3 regions of the Thermoanaerobacter sp. YS13 genome follow, and region 2 is predicted to be linked to each of the others. Evidence: riboswitches for the same ligand, from Rfam matches in the RefSeq annotation. Region 2 holds a riboswitch; each other region holds the start of a gene.

Region 1 (4,504 bases), on a different contig from region 2:
ATAAGGCTTTTGTCCATCTTAATAGTGCTTATAGGAAACTCTACCATGTTTATTAAGGAAGAATATCCAACTCCAAAATCATCTAGCAAAATCTTTATTCCCCTTCTTAAAAATTCGTCTATTTTGTTTACCTTTTGCTCTTTAATGTCTAATATTTGAGTTTCAGTAAATTCTATGCCAATGAAATTTGATGGTATATTGTATTTATTAATAAGCTCATCAAATTTAAAGAAAAACTCATCCTCCCTAAGCTGAAGAGGAGAAACATTGATGTTAACCTTAAGCTCGATACCCTTATTTCGCCAATCTCTTATTTGTTTAAAAACATCTTCAATAATAAAAATACCAAATTCTTTGATGAGACCAGTTTCCTCAAGTACTGGGACAAATCGAGAAGGAGAGATATTGATATATTTGTTGTTTCTCCACCTTGCAAGGGCTTCAACTTCCTTTATCCTATTTTCTCTCAAATCATAAATAGGCTGAAATAAAAGGTAAAACTCGTTGTTTAACATCGCTTTCTTGATATCTACCATCATTTCAGCTTTTTCGATTATCTTGTCCTCTATAGTTTTGTCAAAAATGACATATTTTGATTTGCCCAACTTTTTAGCTTCGAACATTGCAGCATCTGCTTTTCTTATAATATCATCCATATGTTCGCCTATTTTTGATACATAAATGCCGGCGCTCACTGTTGTTAAGATATCTCTTTCCTCAACTTTGAAAATATAATTAAATTTTTCTATAACATCTTCTATAACGCTTATTGCTTCATCCAGATTACAGTGAAAAAGAACAACGAACTCATCACCACCAAACCTGAAAATCTTTCCCTTTTCTTTTACTATTTCAATCAGCATATTGCTTATTTCAACTAACACTTTATCCCCAAAATGATGTCCATAGGAATCGTTAATGTATGTAAAATTATCAAAATCAAGGAGTGCAACAACAAATTGGCAATTGCTGGAGCTATAATACTCATATAAAAAATATCTGTTTGGAAGGTGGGTCAAATAATCATAATAATACTTCTTATCTCTAAGTTCCTTTCTCTTCAGCACATAAATCATCCTTTCATATTCGATCGGCGGTGTTGAGGATATGCTGGACAAAATAATAGATTCTACAAAATCAAACAGATTCATGAAAAAGCTCCCACTCTGCAAGGTAAATTTTTTAAATAATGTCTTCAACGACTTTTTCATCTTTGTCCAAATATAATTTTATTTTTTCACCATTTTTTAATTTGTAGCCTATTTTATCAAAGTATAATTCGACTCCTTCATATCCGTAAAGAATTTTTACTATTGAATTTCTACTCCCCTTTAATAATACGTGACTGCCGACGCCAAGCGATCCGGCTTCTTTTATGAAAATATTTTTCTTAAATTCGATCGTACTCATTTTAACCTTGCCATTAATAGAAACCGAACCATTTGTAGAAATTTTTGTATTATAACAACCTGCTTCTGAGGTTATAATTACGTCCTTCACAGCGTAAATTTTGCTATCATGAACCCATTTTGCAAGTATATGTCCCTTGTTTTCATGTTCCTCGTCTAGAACACTTGATATGAAGAGGATTTTTTCAAAGATTTCTTTTAACGAATTCAAATGTTTTATAAGACCAATAATATCATAATCCAAGATGTTGTTGAGCGTTTTAGCGAGACTTTTTAAATACTCTAGAAGATCTTGAAATACCTTTGAACTGCGTGTCATACTTATTTCTCTTGATGATGTTTTTAATTCTTCTTTTAAGGTTTCGATTAATTTGATTTTCTCGCTTAGATCTCTGGAATTATTCATAACAGTTGGTAGTTCTTTAATATGGGCAAAAATTGCCGATAATTTCTCAACAATAAGATTTACAGCGTGAAGTTCTATTTTATCAAAAATATTTTCTGGTAAAAAACCGGCATGTAATTGGCTATCAACAATTCCACCATAGATAATAATATTTTGCCCTCCATGAATTGCTGATTCGTAAACTGAACCAAGTATCTGAACATTTCCTGAAACAATTATTTGATTACCTTTTTCGACATTTCCGTTTATTATAACATCACCATCGAATGTTACAGGCCTTGAATTCTTCGTGATACTTCCTTCGTAAATTAACATAGGAATAGAATTAAAAAAATATACAAATTTATCATTTTCGTCTTTTTTATGTACAACCGGTCTTATATCAGCCATTGCAACTATCTTATTTTCATCTTCTTTAAAAACTATGGAATTACTTAAAATTTTTACTTCAACGTCTCTTACAGGCGGTGCATTTATAATTCTACCCCTTACGCTAATTCCATTTTCACCTTTTATGGGTTTATGCAGCTTTCCGATAACATCACCTTTTCTTGCAAAGGGTATACTTGCCATCTTAAATATATCTTCTTCAGAGAATGTTTCGGTATAAAGAATTCTCGGCTTATCGGTTTTTATAATAAATTCCAGATAACCATCCCTGCCACTTTTATATGGTATTCCTCTTGCTATTACTGCTTCTTTTTTATTTTGGGTATATACGCTAATTAACGCACTTTTATCTACACTCACTATAATTCCATTCTTACGAAGATCGCTTTCCAGTATATTTAAAAACTCATGAAAATCCACATCACTCCCCGAAGAAAAAAAGACTCTTTTTAAGATTACAGCCATTTCATCATCTGGGATTTCCAAAGTAAATCCCATTCTTTTCAATACATCACTTAATTCGATTTTCATAAAAATGCCTCCGTATGTTAGGCGGTCTGGATTTAACAAGTACTATGACCTTAACGGACTTTCGAATATCCAACTGTATTTCTCTGCTTGAGCATTCCATTTAGACCTCTCTTGATAAAAATGATAGCCTTCCTCCTCTATACTTGTCACATTTAATGCATGAGATTCAGGCAGTTTTAGCTTAGCCCATGCTGGGCACACATACTAAAAGTAGGCAACTGCCTCGGTTGCCTACTTTTATAACTACAAAACATTACAAGTACTAGATTTAAATTTACAAGTTGGCAACCCAGCCGTCATAGCATCTGCATGCCTTAGACCTGTGGCTTTGCGTCCTTACCTTTCGGTAAGTTTGCCTTTTTCAGAATATTATTTAATGTATTTGAATGATTATTTTTTTGAGAAAAAGACAATATAAATTTTTTTAATTGTTTTCAAGTTATAACTTACTTACAAAAGTAAAGATACATAATATAAATAATAATTTTTACATTATTATCTGTTAAAGTACTATATTCGACAAAAAAAGCATAATTCCTTCTTAAAAATTAAAAAAAAAAAAAAAAAAAAAAAAAAAAAAAAAAAAAAAAAAAAAAAAAAAAAAAAAAAAAATTAGAAAAGTTGTTTATTATCTTTTATTAATTGTATATTTAATCCTTTCCCAAAAAATAAATAATTTTTCACGTCTTTTTATCAGCAAGTATCTAAGGAGTTCTAATGCCTATAAAATAATCTCTTAGTAAATTTTTCTTCACATTTTCTTCAAATTTTTAATTTAAAATAATCTTATGGTAAGAGTACACACAAAATTTTTACCAAAGAAAAAAGATAAATGAGAGGAGGAAAAACTATGTTTGACTTCACGTTAACTACTTCTAAAAAAACAACAGAGTTGATTGAGGACTTAAAAAAAGAACTTAAAGAGGAAAGCTTTGGTGTCTTATTGGAATTTGAATTGCACAAAAAACTCGCTGAAAAAGGGCTGCCTTATAATCACAATGTAACAATTTTAGAAGTTTGCAATCCTAACGCCGCTGCAAAAATTATCGCAATTGACCCAATGGCAAGCTACTTTCTACCATGTAAAATTGTAATTATAGAAAATACAAAAGAAACAAAAGTAGGTGTTTTAAAATTAGCTCAATTATTCTCACATATGGACAACAATAATGTAGAAATTAAAGACATTGCGAAAGAAATTGAAGAACGTTTAATAAAAATAATCAATAAGGTTGTTTAATACTTCTGTGTCTTTTAAAATTATCCAGTGTTCTGAAAACAGTATTTCACCAGTTATGCTTCTAAATGCATAACTGGTGAGTTTGTTGACAAAGTCAAAAATTTTTTAAATAGGATATTTTGCATCGTCGCTCCGATGTTCCAAAGCGACAAAATTAAAGCTCGACCTTCAGGTTCCGGCAGGGTACCCCGTCAGGCGACCTCCTTGTCTTAGTGTCATAGTAAAAGTTCGAAATTTATTCATTGAGATAATATAAAAAAGTTGACAAAATCGATATGTTTATTTTAAAATCAAATTGATAATGATTATCATAATCTATAAGGAGGTTTTTTATGATAGCAGGTATATTAATTACAATCCGCGAAGGACTTGAGGCTTTTTTAGTCATAGGTATACTATTAGGATACCTTACAAAAATCAACCAAAAAAAGTACTTTAAACACGTATGGCTGGGCGCTATTGGTGCTATAGTTTTGAGTGTTGTTATTTCGTTTATATTCCGGGCTTTAAAAATTAGTTTTGAGGGCG
Region 2 (4,504 bases):
TCCTCCTACAAATATATATACCATATAATCAGCTCCTATTTTTAATGCTATTCTTATTCTTTTACAAAAGTAAAATTTTATAATGTAAAATATATGCAATATAGGAAGGCTTCTGCCTTCCTATATTGCAAACCAGTGGTGTCCTATCACATTTGTAATTGTCCTTGTCCATATCCACCAAGAAGTTGAAGTAGCTGGATTGAAGAAGTATAGGGCTCCTCCTGTTGGGTCCCATCCGGCTAAAGCTGCATCTGCTGCTTTAAAAGCTGTAAGGTCAGGTTCATGATTGAAAAATTCACCATTCGTTACAGACTCAAAAGCATCTGGCTGATATATAACTCCTGCTACAGTATTTGGGAAAATACCGCTTTTTACTCTATTCAAAATCACCGCACCTACAGCGACCTGACCCTCAAAACTTTCTCCACGAGCTTCAGCATAAATTATTTTTGCGATTAAATATCTGTCAACAAGATAATTGTAATAAGCATTTTTTTCATCTACTGGCACAACTAATTTTTCACCAGGATATATCAAATCGCTCCAATTCCCATTTGCCTGTTTTATGCTATTTACATCACTACCATACCATTTCGCTATTAAATACAATGATTCACCTTTTGAAACAACGTGGATTTTGTCGTAAGCGTACACCGAAGTAATTCCTCCAAATAGCATTATAAATATCATTAAATATGCTACAGCAATTTTCAAAATTTTATTCTTCATGGCGAGTTTCCTCCTTTCTATTGTTGCGCAATAGCAGGAGTTAATTCGATTACAATTATAAACTCTTCTATTAATATTGTCATCCTTCGTATTTCCCGATAATCCACCATTAATTAAAAATATCTCCGTGATGATATGTTATAGTGATATATTCTTAGATATACTAATCTATGGAAAATTCCCATTTTTTCTAAAATTATCCTCCAAAATGCTTTCTAAAAAGTTATTAATACAATCGATTATTCCCTTTTCAAGTAACATCCCCTTAATTCCCCTTTCTTTTAATTCATGATATTTCATAGCGATAAATTCATAAAAATCATATCTATCTATTTTCTTTTCTTTTTCAGGAGAAATGATTAAAAATTTATCAAAAACTACTCTATCATTTAGCCCTAGTTTTAAATAATTCTGAGGTAACAAAGTAAGATCAATTTTTAAAAAATTCCTCTTTGTCCCATAGTTCATTAAAAAAGCTTTAGAGCAAATTAATTGAAGGAGAGATTTCAATTCCCCAATATTTCCTTCATATTGCAAAGACAAAAACAAAGAAATTACTTCCGGACGTACAACAATATTTAAGTTTAGGCGTTTGGCTTCTTCTTTAAAAAGATGAATAATCATTTCAATTTTTTCCTCAAGAGGTCTCTCCTCAAAAGAAGTAAGTTGAATGACAACGGGTATTCTCCTCATAAAAGTCTTTAAAAGAAAGGAACCTGGTTTCTCTGTAGTAGCTGCTATAATCATTAAGTTAGCCCTTCTTTCAACAGTATCTCCTAATCTTTTATACACTCCTTTGTCAATAAGGTAAAAGAGCATCTCCTGGCCCTCTGGAGGTAGGCGGTGAACCTCGTCAAGGAATAATATCCCTTTATCGGCTTTTTCGACTAAACCTATCTTATCTACATCAGCTCCAGTATAAGCCCCTTTAACATGTCCAAACAAATGAGACATAAGAAGTTGAGGATTGTTATAGTAATCCGCGCAGTTTAACACTTCCAGAGGTCCTACCCTACCATTTTGAAGACTGAATTTGTACATCATCTCCGCGAAAAAAGATTTACCAGAGCCCGGCGGTCCTATGATAAGAGTGTGGAGCCCATAAGGAGGATATAATACAGCTGCTTTGGCCTGTTCTATTTGTCCTTTGAGGCTGCCATCATGTCCTATTATATTTTCAAAAGCACATTCTTTTCCTTTTCTTAAGTGTAAAAAATCAATTAAGTCTTTTAGAAGCATTTCTTCTTTAACCTTATTCCCTAAAAAATAAGCTAATCTATCTTTTTCAATATAATACACGGGTTTTGAAATAATTTTAACTATTTTCCCTTCTCTTACAAGATGATTTAAAATAAAAGACACATTGGGTCGAGCCATTTTTAAGAGTTGTGCTACTTCTTCCGTAGTGATTCCACCTTTTCTACTTATCAAAAAATTTTGAATATCAAATTCTTTACTTTTTTCTACAATAACATTATAAATTTTTTCCTTATTAGTCATATAAAACACCACTTCCTTAATTTATAAACCTCCTACCAAAAGGCAGGAGGTCATATATAAATGTTGGTAGCCCGGCTATCATAGCAAAACTATTGCATTAGACCCGTGGCTTTGCGTCCCCGCCTTTCGACGAGTTTGCCTTTTTCAACAAAAATTTATTTAATTTCCCTATATTACTATTTCGACATAAATATGAATTTTCCTTCTATTTTTAAAAAAGATTTTTTCTACATAATTCGTTAAATTTATACTAATTTCTAAATGTATGTGTTTATCCATTCTTTTGTGTATAAAAATGTGTATAAAAAATTATACATTTCAAAAACTTTTATTAATTTTGTCCATATACAGTGAACTGGCATAAAAATTGCTTGAGTTTTATTATAGAAAATAAATCTTAGAGAAAGGAGATGATAAACAAAAAACAGTTTCACTTAGCGACTAGAAGTGCTGACTTAAATTTTAAAAAATATTAAATTTTTAAGGAGGTAAGAAAAAATGAAGAGCCGACAAATATTAAAAGCTTTACTGACCTTTGTGTTAATTGTATCTTTAATGTCGCTAAGTGGAGTATTAGTCCAAGCTCAGCCCAACTTAATAAACTTATCTGGCGACTCTCCAACAAAAAATTACTCGCCTCAAATTCAAAAAGTTTTGATGCAAGATTCTAACAAAAACAAAATTTTTGATAACCTGGAAGCAAAGCTTACTGATAAGCCTGACAGTGCGGAATTCCCTGTCGTAATAACCTTCAACAAAAACATAGATGATAACGAACTATTGAATATTTCTAAATCCATTGGAAAGTTTAATATAAAGCATAAATACAAAATTATTCCAGGAGTTGCTGCTACTTTAACTAAAGGACAAATAAACGCTTTGTCAAAATTGGATATAGTAAAACAAATTGAGTATGACGAGCCTGTATATGCGACATTAGACACTGCAACAAAATGGTTTGGCGTTACAAAAGCGAGAAATGACTTTGGCGTAACTGGAAACAAAGATGGTAATCCTTCCTCCTACTCCAAAAATGATATAGTAATAGCAATTATTGATACAGGCATTGATGGTTCCCATGTTGACCTTGCTGGTGGCAAAATAATAGGATGGCAAGATTTTGTAAACGGTAAAACTACCCCTTACGATGATAATGGACATGGGACTCATGTAGCAAGCATTGCGGCAGGCACTGGGGCAGGTAACAGCCTTTATACAGGTGTTGCACCTGGTGCAGCTTTGGTAGGAATAAAAGTACTTGATTCAAATGGAAGCGGAAGTATGAGTACTGTAACGGCAGGAATTGATTGGGCTGTTCAAAACAAAGATGTATACGGAATCAAAGTCATAAATTTAAGCCTTGGAACTTCTACAAGTTCTGATGGAACTGACTCTACCTCATTAGCAGTAAACAGCGCCGTAGATAGCGGAATTGTAGTAGTAGTTGCAGCTGGAAATTCAGGCCCTGCAAGGTACACCATAGGATCACCTGGTGCAGCAGAAAAAGCCATAACCGTTGCAGCAATGGCGGATGTAGGAGAACTTGGATTCAACCTTGCAAGCTTCTCCAGCCGTGGTCCCACAGCTGACGGAAGGATAAAACCTGACATTGCAGCACCCGGATATAATATAACTGCCGCAAAAGCAAATTCTATAAATGGTTATGTGACATACAGTGGTACAAGTATGGCTACACCTTTTGTAGCAGGTACAGTAGCCCTTATGCTTAGTGCAAATATAAACCTTGCACCACTTGATGTAAAAAATATAATAATGACTACTGCAAAAAGTTGGGGGACTCCAAGCAAAAACATTGACTATGGTGCAGGAAGATTGGATGCATATGAAGCAATTAAAACAGCTGGAAATTTCACAGGAACTAATATATCTGTGCCAAACCATTATTATGCTAAAAATTCACTCCCTGGGTCTGGTTACAGTGACATTTGGACATTTAACGTGACAGACACATCATATCCTATCGCAATAACTTTCATAATACCTGATTGGGCAAACTATAACCCTGATTTCGATATATACCTCTATGACCCAACTGGTACTCTTGTTAAAAGTTCAACTGGAACACAAAGGCAGGAAACAATAACATATATTCCAACACAAACGGGAACCTATTATATCAAAGTATATTCATATAGAGGCAGTGGAAATTATTACTTTGATTTAAGTACGGGTGGCGGTTCCCTCACGCTTTCAAATAACGACATATAAAAAAATTAAAGAAGTATGGTGCCGATTGGCTCCATACTTCTTTAAT
Region 3 (4,504 bases), 270 kb from region 2:
AAAAAAAGGGGTGGCAGTGATGTGGGAAGTTGTTTTTGCAATTTTGGCTACAGTTGTAAAAGAAATCTTAAATCTTGGTTACTTGACGAATACTAACTCTTTCCCAAATCCACTTACTCCAGAAGATGAAAAGAAATATTTAGAGGCTTATAAAAACGGAGACGAGGAAGCTAGAAATATTTTGATAGAAAGAAACTTGAGACTAGTAGCTCATGTTGTTAAAAAGTATAGTGGAACAGGCAAAGATATAGATGATTTAATATCTATTGGGACAATAGGGCTTATAAAAGCAATTTCTACTTTTGATTCTTCAAAAGGTACTCATCTTGCCACATATGCAGCTAGATGTATAGAAAATGAAATACTTATGTCTATACGAGCGGAAAAAAAGTTGAAAGGAGAGATTTTTTTACAGGATCCTATTGGTGTTGATAAAGAGGGCAATGAGATATCTTTAATGGATGTTCTCGGCACAGAAGAAGATGAAATATCAGAGCAAGTAGAGAAAAAACTGCAAATTAAAAAGTTGTACAGTAAAATGAACAGCGTTTTAAAAAATAGAGAACGGTTAATTATAGAAATGAGGTATGGTCTGTACAATGGGAAAGTTAGAACTCAAAGAGAAATAGCAAAGATGCTTGGCATATCTCGATCATATGTTTCAAGGATTGAGAAGAAGGCTTTAAATAAGCTTTTTAAAGAGCTTTCCATGTAAAACTGTTTGTATTGACAGTTTATTTTTTTTTATTATATAATTTTAACAAAATGAGGTGAACATATGTATAAAAAGTTAATTCCTGATATTATAGTGGAAAATATCTATGATATCAATTTAAACTTTTTAAAAGAAAAGGGAATTACCAGTCTTGTCTTAGATATTGACAACACTTTAGTGCCTCAAAAATCAAAATTTCCCGATAAAACGACTATTGAATGGCTTGAAAAAGTAAAAAAAGAAGGGTTTAAAATTTGCCTTATTTCAAATAACACTAAAAGAAGAGTGAATGAATTTAAAGAAAAAGTTGGTGTACCTGGAATAGCTTGGGCCATTAAGCCGAGAAAAGGAGCTTTTAAAAAGGCTTTAAAGATTTTAAATGCTAAGCCTAATGAAACAGCTTTAATAGGGGACCAAATATTTACTGATATTTTTGGTGGAAAAAGAGCAGGATTGTACACTATTTTGGTAAAACCTTTATCTCAAGAGGAATTAGGGTGGACCAAGCTTATGAGAAGGGCAGAAAGACACGTACTTAAAAGGATTGAGGAATATGAAAATTAATGCAAATACTAAACTGTATGGTCTTATAGGCCATCCTGTAGAACATAGCTTATCACCTTTAATACATAACTATGCTTTTAATTCTTTAAATTTAAATTGTGTCTACACTGTTTTTAATGTTTTGCCGGAAAAGCTTGAAGAAGCAGTAAAAGGAGTTAAAGCTTTAGGAATAAGAGGAGTTAATGTAACTGTCCCTCATAAGGAGAAAATAATTGACTACTTAGATGTGGTCTCAGAAGAAGCATTAAAAATTGGCGCAGTCAATACTGTAGTTAATGAAGGAGGAATATTAAAAGGATATAATACAGATGTTTATGGCTTCATAGATTCATTAACAGAAGCAGGGGAAAAAATTGAAAGAAGAAAAGCAGTTGTTTTAGGAGCTGGTGGAGCTTCTAAGGCTGTTTGTGTCGCACTTGCTTTAGATGGAATAGATTCGATAATAGTTGCTAATAGAAGTGTTGAGAGAGCAAAAGATTTGTCAGAGTACATTAAGAAGGAATTTAAGATTCCATGTGATTACTGCAGTATAAATGAAGTAGAAGAAATACCAGAAATAGACATGCTTGTTAATACTACAAGCGTAGGAATGTATCCAAAGGTTGAAGATTCACCTGTCAGTGAAAAAGTAGTTTCAAAGGCTAAATTTGTCTATGATGTTATATATAATCCTTTTGAAACTGTTTTTTTAAAATATGCTAAAAAAAATGGAATAAAATATTCTAATGGACTTTCTATGTTGGTAAATCAAGCTAATTATTCTTTTAAATTATGGACAGGGGGATTTTTCGACAAAAATTTAGTATACATGCATTTAAAAGAAGGAATTATGAATAATTTGTAGAATATTTTATAAAGAGTAGATGAAGTGAGGCTATATGTGGGCACTTTACGCCTCACGGATACAGTGGTGCAACCGGCTTTATGTCGGCTTTATTATTTTGGAGGTATATTTTATGGCCAAGAAAAAGCTAGGGGAGCTTTTAGTTGAGGTAGGGCTTATAACAGAAGAACAACTAAAACACGCAATAGAAATTCAGAATAAAACAGGAGAAAAATTAGGAAAAGTTCTTATTAAATTGGGGTATGTTACAGAAAACCAAATACTAGAGGCTTTAGAATTTCAATTAGGTATTCCACATGTAGATTTGCAAAAATACTATATTGACCCAGAGGTGGCAAAATTAATTCCTGAAGCTGTTGCTAAAAGATATACTATTATTCCTATAAAAAAAGATGAAGATGGTATATTGGTAGCAATGGCAGACCCTCTCAATATCTTTGCTATTGACGATGTAAAAATTTTAACAAAGCAAAATGTAAAACCATTGATTGCTTCTGAAAGTAGCATCCTAAAAGCTATAGATAGAATTTACGGAAGAGAACAGGCAGAGAAAGCAGTCCAAGATTTTAAAAAGGAATTCCAAAGTGAACCTGCGAATGAGCTGCCAAATGAAATTCTGGAAGAAGTGCAAAATGCGCCTGCTGTACGCTTTGTAAATTCTATAATTGAACAGGCAATAAAAAATAGAGCTTCAGATATTCACATTGAACCTACAGAGAAGGACTTGCGGATTCGATTTAGGATAGATGGACAATTAACAGAGGCTATGAGAACTATAAAAAGCACTCATGCTCCAGTGGTAACAAGGGTAAAAATAATGGCAAACATGAATATTGCAGAGAGGAGACTTCCACAGGACGGAAGGTTTGAGTTTGTTTCAAACGAAAAGAATATAGATGTGAGGGTTTCTTCTTTGCCTACTGTTTTTGGAGAAAAATTAGTTTTAAGGCTTTTGGATAAAGAAAATTTCGTGATGACAAAAGAACAGTTGGGCTTTGATGAAAAAGACGTGGCACTTTTTGATAAGCTGATAAAAAGACCTCATGGTATAGTACTTTTGACTGGTCCTACAGGCAGTGGAAAAACCACAACTTTGTACGCCATGTTAAAAGAGCTTAACAAACCTAATATCAATATAATAACTGTGGAAGATCCCGTTGAATATTCCATAGAAGGAATAAATCAAGTGCAAGTTAATGAAAAAGCAGGTCTTACTTTTGCTACTGCTCTTCGGTCTATTTTAAGACAAGATCCGGATGTTGTCATGATTGGAGAAATTAGGGATACAGAAACTGCAGAGATAGCTATCCGCTCTGCTATAACGGGGCATTTGGTTCTTTCTACTCTGCACACAAATGATGCAGCAGGGGCAGTGACAAGGCTTATTGATATGGGTATAGAACCTTATCTTGTTTCTTCTGCTGTGGTTGGCGTTATTGCTCAAAGACTAGCGAGAAAAATATGCGATAATTGTAAAATTTCTTATAAAGCTTCAGAGAGTGAGAAAAAAATACTGGGACTAGAGGAGAAGGAAGACATTACTTTATACAGAGGGAAGGGATGCCCTGTTTGTAATAAAACAGGATATAGAGGAAGAATTCCTATATATGAGATAATGACTATCACTTCTGATATCAGAGAGCTTATAAACTCCAAAGCTTCTTCTGATGTAATTAAAGAACAAGCGGTGAAAAATGGAATGAAAACTTTGAGGGAAAGTGCCAAAAAACTTGCATTAGAAGGAAAAACTACAATTGATGAAATGTTACGACTAACGTACGAGGATTGATGCATATGGATACAAAAGGACTTTTAGAATTAGTAGTTGAAAAAAAAGCTTCTGATTTGCATATAACGGTGGGAGTGCCTCCAGTTCTTAGAATTAATGGTTATTTAGAAAAAGTAAAAGGTGAACCTTTCACTCCTGGGCAGACAGAAGAAATAGTGAAAGATTTATTGACAAGTGACCAATTGCGAAAATTAGAGCAAAATGGGGACATTGACTTGTCTTATTCAGTTACAGGATTAGGAAGGTTTAGAATAAATGTCTATAAACAGAGGGGAAGTTATAGTCTTGCAATAAGGTCAGTAGCTTTGCGGATTCCTTCCATAGAAGAATTGGGGCTTCCTCCAATACTTAAAGACTTAGCTTTAAAGACAAGAGGGCTTATACTGGTGACAGGACCTACAGGTAGTGGTAAATCTACTACGTTAGCTTCAATGGTGGATTGGATAAATTCTAGAAGGACATGCCATATTCTTACCCTTGAAGATCCTATAGAATATTTACATAAACACAACAAAAGCATAGTAAATCAAAGAGAAATTGGTTACGATGCGGCATCTTTCGCTTCTGCTTTAAGGGCTGCTTTAAGGGAAGA

The links. Region 2 has a riboswitch for cyclic di-GMP ahead of THYS13_RS00620 (sigma-54-dependent transcriptional regulator). Riboswitches for the same ligand answer to the same signal wherever they lie in the genome.
Region 1: another riboswitch for cyclic di-GMP. It lies ahead of THYS13_RS10480 (FapA family protein); the one in region 2 lies ahead of THYS13_RS00620 (sigma-54-dependent transcriptional regulator).
Region 3: another riboswitch for cyclic di-GMP. It lies ahead of gspE (type II secretion system ATPase GspE); the one in region 2 lies ahead of THYS13_RS00620 (sigma-54-dependent transcriptional regulator).

The regions. Positions count from the first base shown of each region.
Region 1 is NZ_JOOI01000002.1:532,052-536,555, reverse strand. It holds gene THYS13_RS10485 (bifunctional diguanylate cyclase/phosphodiesterase) at 1-1,151, opposite strand, end outside; gene THYS13_RS10480 (FapA family protein) at 1,183-2,736, opposite strand; cyclic di-GMP riboswitch class I at 3,017-3,103, opposite strand; gene THYS13_RS10475 (DUF302 domain-containing protein) at 3,587-3,976, shown strand; gene THYS13_RS10470 (FTR1 family protein) at 4,309-4,504, shown strand, end outside.
Region 2 is NZ_JOOI01000001.1:135,683-140,186, reverse strand. It holds gene THYS13_RS00630 (Mur ligase family protein) at 1-24, opposite strand, end outside; gene THYS13_RS00625 (cell wall hydrolase) at 121-729, opposite strand; gene THYS13_RS00620 (sigma-54-dependent transcriptional regulator) at 898-2,229, opposite strand; cyclic di-GMP riboswitch class I at 2,292-2,379, opposite strand; gene THYS13_RS00615 (S8 family serine peptidase) at 2,728-4,458, shown strand; gene THYS13_RS00610 (glycoside hydrolase family 65 protein) at 4,500-4,504, opposite strand, start outside.
Region 3 is NZ_JOOI01000001.1:400,935-405,438, forward strand. It holds gene sigK (RNA polymerase sporulation sigma factor SigK) at 20-715, shown strand; gene THYS13_RS02020 (YqeG family HAD IIIA-type phosphatase) at 779-1,279, shown strand; gene aroE (shikimate dehydrogenase) at 1,269-2,123, shown strand; cyclic di-GMP riboswitch class II at 2,127-2,210, shown strand; gene gspE (type II secretion system ATPase GspE) at 2,236-3,912, shown strand; gene THYS13_RS02035 (type IV pilus twitching motility protein PilT) at 3,918-4,504, shown strand, end outside.